DNA from 3 places in the Heyndrickxia sp. FSL K6-6286 genome. Region 2 is predicted to be linked to each of the others. Evidence: a T-box and tRNA genes for the amino acid it is inferred to sense, from the RefSeq annotation. Region 2 holds a T-box; the other regions hold tRNA genes.
The links. The T-box of region 2 lies ahead of tyrS (tyrosine--tRNA ligase). A T-box ahead of a tRNA ligase gene usually reads a tRNA of that ligase, here a tRNA-Tyr.
Positions count from the first base shown of each region.

Region 1: it encodes a tRNA-Tyr, which carries the amino acid that the T-box ahead of tyrS (tyrosine--tRNA ligase) is inferred to sense. The anticodon was not compared.
Region 3: it encodes a tRNA-Tyr, which carries the amino acid that the T-box ahead of tyrS (tyrosine--tRNA ligase) is inferred to sense. The anticodon was not compared.

Region 1 covers NZ_CP152029.1:4,600,419-4,604,557, reverse strand. Annotated here, with positions in the region: tRNA gene MHI39_RS23290 (tRNA-Val) at 1-4, shown strand, start outside; tRNA gene MHI39_RS23285 (tRNA-Lys) at 156-228, shown strand; tRNA gene MHI39_RS23280 (tRNA-Gly) at 253-327, shown strand; tRNA gene MHI39_RS23275 (tRNA-Leu) at 338-423, shown strand; tRNA gene MHI39_RS23270 (tRNA-Arg) at 508-584, shown strand; tRNA gene MHI39_RS23265 (tRNA-Pro) at 589-665, shown strand; tRNA gene MHI39_RS23260 (tRNA-Ala) at 676-751, shown strand; tRNA gene MHI39_RS23255 (tRNA-Met) at 770-846, shown strand; tRNA gene MHI39_RS23250 (tRNA-Ile) at 851-927, shown strand; tRNA gene MHI39_RS23245 (tRNA-Ser) at 937-1,029, shown strand; tRNA gene MHI39_RS23240 (tRNA-Met) at 1,198-1,271, shown strand; tRNA gene MHI39_RS23235 (tRNA-Asp) at 1,301-1,377, shown strand; tRNA gene MHI39_RS23230 (tRNA-Tyr) at 1,401-1,485, shown strand; tRNA gene MHI39_RS23225 (tRNA-Trp) at 1,496-1,569, shown strand; tRNA gene MHI39_RS23220 (tRNA-His) at 1,572-1,647, shown strand; tRNA gene MHI39_RS23215 (tRNA-Gly) at 1,667-1,740, shown strand; tRNA gene MHI39_RS23210 (tRNA-Ile) at 1,752-1,828, shown strand; tRNA gene MHI39_RS23205 (tRNA-Asn) at 1,847-1,921, shown strand; gene MHI39_RS23200 (TetR/AcrR family transcriptional regulator) at 2,079-2,681, shown strand; gene MHI39_RS23195 (MFS transporter) at 2,794-4,011, shown strand.
Region 2 covers NZ_CP152029.1:355,601-359,739, reverse strand. Annotated here, with positions in the region: gene MHI39_RS01990 (ABC transporter permease subunit) at 1-88, shown strand, start outside; gene resA (thiol-disulfide oxidoreductase ResA) at 337-858, opposite strand; gene tyrS (tyrosine--tRNA ligase) at 941-2,185, opposite strand; T-box leader at 2,237-2,453, opposite strand; gene MHI39_RS01975 (nitrite reductase) at 2,534-3,178, opposite strand; gene MHI39_RS01970 (LacI family DNA-binding transcriptional regulator) at 4,057-4,139, shown strand, end outside.
Region 3 covers NZ_CP152029.1:608,870-613,008, reverse strand. Annotated here, with positions in the region: gene MHI39_RS03320 (GNAT family N-acetyltransferase) at 53-529, opposite strand; gene MHI39_RS03315 (NUDIX hydrolase) at 596-1,048, opposite strand; gene MHI39_RS03310 (SIMPL domain-containing protein) at 1,144-1,824, opposite strand; tRNA gene MHI39_RS03305 (tRNA-Arg) at 2,174-2,247, opposite strand; tRNA gene MHI39_RS03300 (tRNA-Ser) at 2,256-2,346, opposite strand; tRNA gene MHI39_RS03295 (tRNA-Asn) at 2,357-2,431, opposite strand; tRNA gene MHI39_RS03290 (tRNA-Ile) at 2,449-2,525, opposite strand; tRNA gene MHI39_RS03285 (tRNA-Gly) at 2,544-2,617, opposite strand; tRNA gene MHI39_RS03280 (tRNA-Gln) at 2,643-2,717, opposite strand; tRNA gene MHI39_RS03275 (tRNA-His) at 2,732-2,807, opposite strand; tRNA gene MHI39_RS03270 (tRNA-Tyr) at 2,814-2,898, opposite strand; tRNA gene MHI39_RS03265 (tRNA-Thr) at 2,911-2,986, opposite strand; tRNA gene MHI39_RS03260 (tRNA-Phe) at 3,048-3,123, opposite strand; tRNA gene MHI39_RS03255 (tRNA-Asp) at 3,280-3,356, opposite strand; tRNA gene MHI39_RS03250 (tRNA-Met) at 3,385-3,458, opposite strand; tRNA gene MHI39_RS03245 (tRNA-Ser) at 3,628-3,720, opposite strand; tRNA gene MHI39_RS03240 (tRNA-Ile) at 3,728-3,801, opposite strand; tRNA gene MHI39_RS03235 (tRNA-Met) at 3,821-3,894, opposite strand; tRNA gene MHI39_RS03230 (tRNA-Ala) at 3,910-3,982, opposite strand; tRNA gene MHI39_RS03225 (tRNA-Pro) at 3,994-4,070, opposite strand; tRNA gene MHI39_RS03220 (tRNA-Arg) at 4,075-4,139, opposite strand, start outside.

The sequences.
Region 1 (4,139 bases), 1.0 Mb from region 2:
ACCATTAATTATTTTGATAGTGGTGCAATATTTTTTGTGTAATAAAATAGTTGGATTTTTTTGACGTTTGAAAAGTCGGAATAAATAATTTACAATATAAATGTACGAGCCTTTATATTTAAAATTATAGACTACACGATCAATCATTTTATTATGAGCCATTAGCTCAGTTGGTAGAGCATCTGACTTTTAATCAGAGGGTCGAAGGTTCGAGTCCTTCATGGCTCATCAAAGTTTGCTTTGATTCAATTTGCGGAAGTAGTTCAGTGGTAGAACACCACCTTGCCAAGGTGGGGGTCGCGGGTTCGAATCCCGTCTTCCGCTCCAAACAACCCTTGCCGGGGTGGCGGAACTGGCAGACGCACAGGACTTAAAATCCTGCGGTAGGTGACTACCGTACCGGTTCGATTCCGGTCCTCGGCACTAGAAATTTTTACGAAGTAAAAGATTTAAGGATTTTTGCGCAGCAAAAGATCCTTCCATAAAATATCTTACGATATAAATCATGCGCCCGTAGCTCAATTGGATAGAGCGTTTGACTACGGATCAAAAGGTTAGGGGTTCGACTCCTCTCGGGCGCGCCATGAACGGGAAGTAGCTCAGCTTGGTAGAGCACATGGTTTGGGACCATGGGGTCGCAGGTTCGAATCCTGTCTTCCCGACCATTATATAATTGGGGCCTTAGCTCAGCTGGGAGAGCGCCTGCTTTGCACGCAGGAGGTCAGCGGTTCGATCCCGCTAGGCTCCACCAATATCTAAAATATACTATGGCGGCGTAGCTCAGCTGGCTAGAGCGTACGGTTCATACCCGTGAGGTCGTGGGTTCGATCCCCTCCGCCGCTACCATAGAGGACCTTTAGCTCAGCTGGTTAGAGCAGACGGCTCATAACCGTCCGGTCGTAGGTTCGAGTCCTACAAGGTCCACCATATATAATTGGAGGAATACCCAAGTCTGGCTGAAGGGATCGGTCTTGAAAACCGACAGGCGGGTTACACCGCGCGGGGGTTCGAATCCCTCTTCCTCCGCCATAAATATTCCTTTGAAAACTTTTTATATTATCATCGCGGGGTGGAGCAACGAGCGTTACTTCATCGAACAACTGCGAGTTGTACCGATTGAGCTGCTACTAGAACAGGCATACTGAAATCGGGACAGTTGATAGTAAGATTGGATTAAAAAACTTTTTATAATATCGTCGCGGGGTGGAGCAGTCTGGTAGCTCGTCGGGCTCATAACCCGAAGGTCGCAGGTTCAAATCCTGCCTCCGCAATCATTTTCAAGTAAACTTGAAAGAAATTTGGTCCGGTAGTTCAGTTGGTTAGAATGCCTGCCTGTCACGCAGGAGGTCGCGGGTTCGAGTCCCGTCCGGACCGCCATTAATTTATGCAAAGATTAATATGGAGGGGTAGCGAAGTGGCTAAACGCGGCGGACTGTAAATCCGCTCCCTCAGGGTTCGGCGGTTCGAATCCGTCCCCCTCCACCATATATAATATAGGGGCATAGTTTAAAGGTAGAACTAAGGTCTCCAAAACCTTCAGTGTGGGTTCGATTCCTACTGCCCCTGCCATGGCGGATGTGGCGAAGTGGTTAACGCATCGGATTGTGGTTCCGACATTCGTGGGTTCGATTCCCATCATCCGCCCCATACTTAATGAATGAATATTGCGGGTGTAGTTTAGTGGTAAAACTACAGCCTTCCAAGCTGTTGTCGTGAGTTCGATTCTCATCACCCGCTCCAAAATACATAAAGGGCCTATAGCTCAGCTGGTTAGAGCGCACGCCTGATAAGCGTGAGGTCGATGGTTCGAGTCCATTTAGGCCCACCATTTTTTATATTTATATATTCCGCAGTAGCTCAGTGGTAGAGCTATCGGCTGTTAACCGATCGGTCGTAGGTTCGAATCCTACCTGCGGAGCCATTTTTATAAAAGATTTCAAGAGCGCATTAGCTCTTTTTTTGTATATTGAATAGTAACATGGTCAAAATAGCCTAGCTTGAAAAGGTTATTTATTTTTGTTAATATACAGAATGAACGTTCAGTATTAATGTTAATATTGGCATTGGAGTTGAAATAGTTGAATAAAAAGAAAATCCAAAGTGAACAAACCAAAAAGCGTGTAGCAGATGCTGCAAGGAATCTTTTTGCTAATAAAGGATATAAAGCCACTTCAATTGAAGATATTGTTGAAGCTACCGGGAGTAGTAAAGGGAATATATATTACCACTTTAAAAGTAAGGAAGGATTATTTTTATATTTATTAGATGAATGGGATAAAGAGTGGGAACAGAAATGGGTAGAAAAAGAATCATTATATAAAACAACGAAGGAAAAACTTTTTGGGATGGCCGAACAAATGGTTCTTGATGATTTGAATCACCCACTTACAAAAGCAGCTGATGAGTTTTTTAATAATGAAGAAAAGACTGGTGAGATTGAAGAACGAATTGCAGAGATGGTAATGGGACATTTGAAATTTAATCAAAAATTAATTCAGCAAGGGATAGATAGTGGTGAATTTAGAAAAGAAGACGTAGAAAGTCTCGCTATTATTCTAGAAAGCTTATTAATTGGTCTAAGCCAGATGTCAAGAAAGTCAACAGTTGAGGAGGCATTAACTTTATATAAATTAGCATTTAATGTATTTTTATTTGGAATATCAACAAGCTCTAATAGATAAAATAAGTGAGGGATTACACCTGGAAGGATCTTGCATAGACCAGGTAAGGGTAATCCTGTAATTTAATATAGAATGAACGTTCAGTATTTCTAAGTTCATGAGGAGGTTATTTATGTCATTATTGTTCAGAAATAGGGGAGCTATATTGCTTCTTATGCTAAATATATTTTTAATTTTTACGGGAATTGGTCTTGTTATACCTATAATGCCAACTTATATGATCGAGCTACATATTAATGGGAGCATCGTAGGATTGCTTGTTGCAGCTTTTTCTCTCACCCAGCTTATCTTCTCTCCATTTGGTGGGAAACTATCAGATTCAATAGGCAGAAAAAAGATTATTATTGCTGGAATGATCATTTTTGCTGTTTCTGAATGGATATTTGGAGTAGCTAATTCATCATTTCTTCTATTCGCTTCTAGAATGCTAGGAGGAATCGGTGCCGCATTAATTATGCCGTCTGTTATGGCATACGCAGCGGATGTAACATCTACTAAAGAGAGAGCGAAAGGTATGGGCTTTATTAATGCTGCTATAACTACTGGATTTATTATTGGACCAGGAATTGGTGGCTATATAGCTGAATTTGGGATTCGCGTACCATTCTTTGCTGCAGCAGTTGCGGGTGTGGTTGCGGCGATTATTACTTTACTCGTATTACCAGAATCTAATATTAAAAAAGAATCTGAATTAGCACAGTCTATTCAAACAAATAAACAAAGTTTAATCAGTCAATTGCTTCACTCCTATAAGGAGCCATATTTTTTAAGTTTAATTATCGTGTTTGTTATGTCGTTCGGTTTAGCTAACTACGAAACGGTTTTTGGATTGTTTGTTGATCAAAAGTTTGGGTTTTCACCGAAAGATATTGCGTTTATTATAACATTCGGATCTATCTCAGGTGCAGTAGTACAAATGACTATATTCGGATGGATGCTAAATCGCTTTGGAGAGAGGAAAGTTATTTCATCTTGTTTAATTATAGCTAGTCTATTTGTATTATCAACCTTATTTGTGCATAAGTATTGGCTAATTGTTGTAGTTACTTTCATTGTGTTCCTGTCAATTGATATTTTACGACCTGCCATTGGAACACAGATGTCGAAAATGGCTCAGGATCAACAAGGATATGTAGCTGGATTAAACTCCGCTTACACAAGTCTAGGGAATATTATGGGTCCAATAGTGGCTGGTTTCCTATTTGATATGAATGTTAATTATCCATATGTTTCAGCTTTTATCTTTCTTTTTGCCTGTTTTGTTTTGTCCATCCGGGCCGCAAGAAAGGTTGATAGCATCAATACCCAAGTTAAACTAAGGAAAAGTTAACATAGATATTTTTTTAAAAGATTCAGTTGTATTACTGAGTCTTTTTTATTTTATTCACAGGATATTTTCGTAATTATATCGAATATGGGTGACTATGTAGTATGTAGGAACTAAGGAAGGAGAAATGA
Region 2 (4,139 bases):
AGCTGCATTAATCTATTGGGGAATCTGTTCAATCATCTCGATTCTTCAAAACTATCTTGAAAAGCGTTATGAAGTAAAGAATCTTTAATAGGTAGGCTCTTTTCTTAAACAAAGTTGCTATGTAAGTAAAGCTTTAACTAGTAAATATCGGCTTAGAATCGCTAACCATTCATTTTACTGAGAAAAAAGCTGCAATCTTCTATACGAACCGCTGGAACCTTTTTTGGGTGTAAAAGCTGGTAATTGGGCTTTCACAAAAGCAACAAGCTTTACGAAAATAGCCAACATGTAAAAGGGTGCCATCACTTGTTGTGAAACGCACCCTTTACTATATTTCTATAATATTTCATGAATCCATTTTTCTAAATTCTTCTTTTTCATTTCCCCTTCTTCCATTCTCACAACTTTTCCCTCTCTATTAACAAAAAAGCTGGCTGGAAGATTATAAACATTATACATATTGTTTACCTTTGAATCCTTATCCTGCATGACCGGGAAGGTTAATCCATATTGTTTAATAAATTTATTTACGATAAATTTCGCTTCTTTCTGATCAATCGAAACAACTTCAAATCCTTGTTTATGGTATTTTTCATATGCCTTCTGAATAAGGGGCATTTCCCGTTTACATGGTTCACACCATGTACCCCAAAAATTAATTAGAACCGCTTTCCCCTCTAAATCCTTTAATCGGAATGTCTCACCATCTAGTGTCTCAAGCTTAAAATTGGGGGCCTTATCCCCAATTGCCACCTTTTTATCTTTATGAAGATTTTGGTATAAGGTAAATCCAACCACCCCAAGTAAGACGACTAAAATAATGGTCCGAGTGATCAGCCTTTTCTTTTTATTACTCATAAAGTCACCTCTAAAAAACATGTATATACTATTATCTTATAAGATAACAAGGTGAATAGGTAAAAAATTTGTGTTTGTATTGTTACAATTTTAATTTCATCATCTTTCGTTTTCCAACTTGCAGGATCATTCCATCTACTATTGATACTTCAGTAAAAATATCATTAATCTTTTCGGAATTCATTTTCACCCCGCCATTTTCAATCATTTTCCGCGCCTCACCTTTGGATGGGAGTAATTCTAATGTCACAAGAAGTTCGATAATGCCTATTCGTTTCTCTCCATCCCATTTACGCTCGGGTATATCTGTTGGAATGGCACCTTTTTGAAAAATGGTTTTAAAGTTTTCTTCCGCATGATTAGCAGCCTCTGCCCCATGATACATGTTTACAATGGTTTTACCTAATAACATTTTTGCATCGCGTGGATGAAGCTTGCCTAACTTTAACTCATTTTTTATTTTCAACTTATCTTCAAGTGATAAATCCGTCACAAGATCAAAGTATTTTCCCATTAATTCATCAGAGAGCGACATCGTTTTTCCAAACATTTCAGTTGGCTTTTCATCGATACCAATGTAATTATGTTTTGACTTCGACATTTTTTCTACTCCATCCAATCCTTCAAGTAATGGCATAAGGATAACAATTTGCTTTTCCAGGCCGTAATGTTCCTGAAGATGACGCCCCATTAGTACATTGAAATGTTGATCATTCCCACCTAATTCAATATCACTTTCAAGAATGACCGAATCATATCCCTGCATTAACGGATAGAAAAATTCATGCAATGAGATTGGTTTTCCTGTTGCGTAACGCTCCGAAAAGTCATTCCTTTCAAGTAATCGTGCAACCGTCATACTACTAGCTAAATGAATAATCTTTTCCAGATTTAGTTCAGATAACCACGCTGAGTTATAATTCAGCTCAACTTTCTCCATATCAAGAACTTTTCCAAATTGCTCAAAATATGTTTTAGCATTATGTTTCACTTCTTCATCGGTTAACTGCTTTCTTGCCGTTGATTTACCAGTCGGATCACCAATTTTCCCAGTAAAATCACCAATAATAAGCTGAATGATGTGACCATTATCTTGAAATTGCTTGAGTTTATTAAGGACCACAGTGTGTCCTAGATGAACATCTGGTGCAGAAGGATCTAGCCCCAGCTTTACCTTCAACGGAGTATTTAATATAAGAGATTTTGCAATTTTATTCTTCAACTCAAGGGCAGGAATGACTTCTTGTGTCCCATTTACATAAATAGCAAACTGCCTCTCCATCTCTTCTAATTGTTCACTTGTTAACCGTTTAATAAACTGTTCCATTTTATTAACCTCCTATTTTATTAAAATAAAAAAGACAGCCACACCCCTTATAAAAGGGACGTGGCTGTCTTACACGCGGTACCACCCTCATTGAAGAATATGCTCTTCCGCTCAAACGTATAACGGTACGTCCGTTCTTTGCTACTTCATTGTTCGCAAAGAAAGCTCGAGGAGGTAATTCGCCCTTATCTTTGTTCCGATTTCCACCAACCATCGGCTCTCTATTACAGGGAGATAAGACACTACTGAATCCTGTCATAACTTTTTAAATATTTCTCCTATCATATCTAAAACAAAAAATAAATACAATATTAAATTTTTTAAAACATGATTGATGCAAATAAATAATTATTCATTCGTTATTTGTTCCTCTATGTGGTTTTTAAGATGGTCAATTCCAAAGCGATTAATGAATTTAAAGAAGGGCTCTCTCTTTTTTCCTTGTTCAGCATACATATCGACCAACTTCTCCACCACCACATAGAGCTGTTCAGGGATTAACTGCTCCATAAATAGAGTACCTATATGTGCATCCTTTCCTTTTGCTTTTCCACCAATATATAAATCATATCCATCCTTTATTTTCATTATGCCAATATCATTAACTAGTGGCTCGCCACATCCAATCGGACAACCTGTATATGCTGGTTTTAAGGTAAAGGGAACAGGTTTTCCAGCAATCCGTTCATTTATTTCGATAGCAACCGGCATTCCTTCTCTCTCTGCACCTTTACAAAAATTACAGGTTCTCAAGCTTTTCACAAAGTTCCCTACTGGATAACAGGATAAACCAACTTCCTTAAATCTATTTTTTACTACCTCTACTTTGTCCTCTGGTACCTCAATATAAAGCTGTTGAAATGTTGTCAGCTCAAGCTCGTCGCCATCATCCAAATACTCTGTAATTACAGTTAATTGCCTAGCATTTAATTTGGCACCAAAAGCAATGCCACCATTAACAGCCAGCTTTATTTTCGTTTCTTTCTCTTCCATTCCACCTTCACATCCTATTCTTAGTTAAGTCTTTTCTCATTTGTATAGGGCTCACCAATAACTGGACTATCTGATCACTTGATTGATTCTGCAGGACATCTTTTATAGGCGTCTTTTATTTCCTAATAAGGGAGATGGGGAAATTCAGTAAATACTATACCACCGAATGGTATAATTAATACTAAAAAACATACTCCATTCGCCTTTTGCTTAATTACAATCTATTTCTATAATTAGCCCCTCAACAATCATTTTACTATACCCTTGTAAGGTATGTAAATACAAAAATATATATTTGCGTAACTCTCCACTTAATTTCATCGTTATGTCTTCTTGGTTTGACTTTCTTTATCGACATACTTCATATACAATTGCTTCGATTAGGGATATCATTTTAAAGCATTTATAAATTCTTGCATGTACTTCTCCACTCACATTTTTTATACCCTACCCTCGTATATAACAATAAAGAATCAAACAGACAACTTCCATCTAATTGTCTGTTTGATTAATACTTCGATGAAAGGTGCAGCTTTATATGGTTCATCATTTGAAATATCACCTATTGTGCTTCACCCTTTTCACTTCATAGAAATCATAAAAATCCAGCATATCGTCTTTTTTGTCTCGAATCACCAAGTTTGCTATGATAATTTCAACTACACATAAAATGATTAAAATCAATATACCTATCAACATATTTTATTATCTCTCCTTCTTCTTCTTTTAAGAAGGCTCTTTTCGTATAGGTTGTTGCTTTTATAAAATCTTTAGCTAAATAGCAACAATGTTTGAAAAAAGCCTCTATGAAAAAGGTAATGGATGAAACGCGTTTCAGGTCAAGGCTGAGTTTGATTTTTATAGAGAGGATTTTTTTTATGGCAAATATTCGTGAAATTGCAAAGCTTGCTGGGGTATCAGTAACAACAGTATCTAGGGTTATTAATAACCATCCTTATGT
Region 3 (4,139 bases), 250 kb from region 2:
TGATGAGGCTGTTTAATAAGGAAAAGACGAAACAGCCCTTTTTTTTCCTTTATTATAATGACAGACTTAGGATTAATTGCTCTCCCATCTTTCCAGGTCTTCTACGCCCTGTATCAATATACCCGACTCTTTCATACACTTTTTGAGCATGTACATTTAGTTTATTAACCGATAAAACAATTTCATCACAATTGGGAAATTCTCGATTAATAAAAATCGGTAATTGTTCTAGTCCTTTTTTAGCATAACCTTTTCCCTGCTGTGAATGATTGACTGAAAAAGCAGTTAATAGCATTGCATTCGGATTATCTGTATATTCCTTCACTCTATCACTAGTATGCAACACAAAAAATCCAACAGGAACATGATTACTTACAATCATGATTGGATGACGTTCATGAGAAATTTCAAGCATTTCAATTGGTAACGCAGTAAAACGTACTTGTTCTTCAGGTAAATGATAATCAGTTATCAAGTCATACCATTCAGATTGATAAAACTGTAATTCAACCTTATCCACTGTAATCATATATAGCTCCTCCAATTGGAATATTCAATTGAATTATACCAAAACAGAACGTATGTTTGCAACAGTTTAGGAGGATAATTTAGAAACTTTTGATTTTAGTAATTCAAAGAGACCTTCCGGAACTAATCGAGACTCCTTTTGAAAATCTGATAAAGGCTTCCACATAACATCAAATTCAATCCCATTATCTTCTTTTCCTTTAAATATTGAAAGATTATAATAGGAGGAATCAATAAAGTCAGCTGCATATACTTGAACAATTTCATGACCTAGATCACCATCATACGTAAATATATTTTCTAACGTACCTAAGAGTTTTAAATGACAGATGTCTGCACCAATTTCTTCCTTAACTTCTCGTATGACTGCATCCGAACTCCTTTCTCCATACTCAATACCTCCTCCAACTGGACGATAAAAATAATTTCCTGTTTTCGGATCAATCCCTTCCGATACTAGAATTGAATCGCCTTTTTGAAAAATACAAATCGCTAAAGGTCGAATGATTCCCTTTCTCATGTAAAAACCCCCAATCTCTAGAATATTATCAATTCAACTTTTGCATGAGAAAATCCTTTTTTATCTGAAATAAAATTTCTAGTACTTCATCTTTCTTATGAAAAATAAGCAAATTCTGCTTCAATCATGGCTTTTATCTGAGTTTGCCCTGTTTGAATGGGAGTTCCTTCACTTTTTGCAAATAACGCTACATGGAAAGGTGATGTTGAGGGGGCCGAAGATATTTCAGTGATTTTTACTGGAATGTGATAAAAGGATATGGCTAATTGCTTCGTAATTGTTGCTGCCTTTTGCTGGGCATCCTTTAACGCTAGGGACAAAGCTTGATGGTAATATGCCTCGGGTTGGGCTAATGTAAATTGAATATATGCTATCATATTAGCCCCATTCTGCACGGCTACATCTATAACATTCCCTGTTAAATTAATCTCTTTAATTATTCCCTTAATGAGATGTGTAACTTTATAACCCTGCCTGATTATTTTTCCATTTTCACTTTCATATTGGACATCGATACGGTAATCAACAGTTTTTATCTCGTCATTGGCTATTCCCATTTGTAAAAATGCCTGAATGATTCTTGACATTACTCTTGTATTTTCTAACTGTGCTGTACTGACATCTTTATTTTCTGTCACTACACCTAATGTGATCTCCGCCATATCCGGTTGAGCGTTCACCAATCCTTCACCAGAAACCTTCATAAGATGTTTTTGCTTTCGATAAATTTGTGAATCTCTTGCTGAAACATGTGGATAATTTTGTTTACTATTCACATTATCCCCCCTTTTAAATACTAAGTCTTATGAATTTGCTGGGAGGGATATTCACTACAATATAAAAAATTATATTTATCCACAATTATGTTAATCTCGGTGATTTAAGATGTGTCTTAATACCGTCGGATGATACACATTTTTGAGGGTTTGACTTCATTATGTGTCTCAAGACCGGCGCGTGAGACACATTTTTTGGGGTTTGCATTCATTATGTGTTTTAACTCTAGGAATGAAACATATTTTATAAATTTTTTAATACTTTATTTGCTTTACTATGAGACTATGAAGGATTTTGGAAAAATAAAAACCTCTACTTTTTATGTAGAGGTTTTTCATTATGATTTTACGCGCCTTAGAGGATTCGAACCTCTGACCCACAGCTTAGAAGGCTGTTGCTCTATCCTGCTGAGCTAAAGGCGCATTCATTCTGGCGGAGAAAGAGGGATTTGAACCCTCGCGCCGGTTACCCGACCTACACCCTTAGCAGGGGCGCCTCTTCAGCCACTTGAGTATTTCTCCATACAAAAAATGGCTCCGCAGGTAGGATTCGAACCTACGACCGATCGGTTAACAGCCGATTGCTCTACCACTGAGCTACTGCGGAACAGGAAAATTTATAGATGGTGGGCCTAAATGGACTCGAACCATCGACCTCACGCTTATCAGGCGTGCGCTCTAACCAGCTGAGCTATAGGCCCGTTATAAGTGATTATGTATGGAGCGGGTGATGAGAATCGAACTCACGACAACAGCTTGGAAGGCTGTAGTTTTACCACTAAACTACACCCGCAGATCTCTTATCTTGAAGTAAAATATGGCTGGGCTAGCTGGATTCGAACCAACGAGTGACGGAGTCAAAGTCCGTTGCCTTACCACTTGGCTATAGCCCAATAAGTATTAATAATGGGGCGGATGATGGGAATCGAACCCACGAATGTCGGAACCACAATCCGATGCGTTAACCACTTCGCCACATCCGCCATAAATGGTGGAGGGGGACGGATTCGAACCGCCGAACCCTGAGGGAGCGGATTTACAGTCCGCCGCGTTTAGCCACTTCGCTACCCCTCCACAAATGAAAAATGGTGCCGGCCAGAGGACTTGAACCCCCAACCTACTGATTACAAGTCAGTTGCTCTACCAATTGAGCTAGGCCGGCATTAATAAATTATTATCCCCCAAAAGAGGAATAATATCAACATGATTAAATTTGCATTAAATGGTGGCTCGGGACGGAATCGAACCGCCGACACATGGATTTTCAGTCCATTGCTCTACCGACTGAGCTACCGAGCCAAATATAATATTTATTTTCTATATAAAATTGTATTCGCCATCGTCCCAATTTCAGAAAGCTTATTCAAGCTGTGGCTCAATTGGTACGCTGATGTATTGCTTTGTAGCCTATTCGGACGTGCTCTACCGACTGAGCTACCGAGCCATATTATAAAATGGCGGTCCGGACGGGACTCGAACCCGCGACCTCCTGCGTGACAGGCAGGCATTCTAACCAACTGAACTACCGGACCAAAATTCTTTCAAGAATACTTGAAATGATTGCGGAGGCAGGATTTGAACCTGCGACCTTCGGGTTATGAGCCCGACGAGCTACCAGACTGCTCCACCCCGCGATGATAGTATAATTAATTTTTTAATCCAATCTTATCATCAACTGTCCCGATTTCAGTATGCTTATTCTAGTAGCAGCTCAATCGGTACAACTCGTAGTTGTTCGATGAAGTAACGCTCGTTGCTCCACCCCGCGACGATATTATTAAAAATTTTTTAAAGGAATAGTTATGGCGGAGGAAGAGGGATTCGAACCCCCGCGCGGTGTAACCCGCCTGTCGGTTTTCAAGACCGATCCCTTCAGCCGGACTTGGGTATTCCTCCAAATAAATGGACCCTGTAGGACTCGAACCTACGACCGGACGGTTATGAGCCGTCTGCTCTAACCAGCTGAGCTAAGGGTCCTTTACTCCAAAAATATTAATAGCGGCGGAGGGGATCGAACCCCCGACCTTACGGGTATGAACCGTACGCTCTAGCCAGCTGAGCTACACCGCCATTTTAAAATTAATATGGAGCCTAGCGGGATCGAACCGCTGACCTCCTGCGTGCAAAGCAGGCGCTCTCCCAGCTGAGCTAAGGCCCCATGAATTTTCCTGGTCGGGAAGACAGGATTCGAACCTGCGACCCCATGGTCCCAAACCATGTGCTCTACCAAGCTGAGCTACTTCCCGTTCATGGCGCGCCCGAGAGGAGTCGAACCCCTAACCTTTTGATCCGTAGTCAAACGCTCTATCCAATTG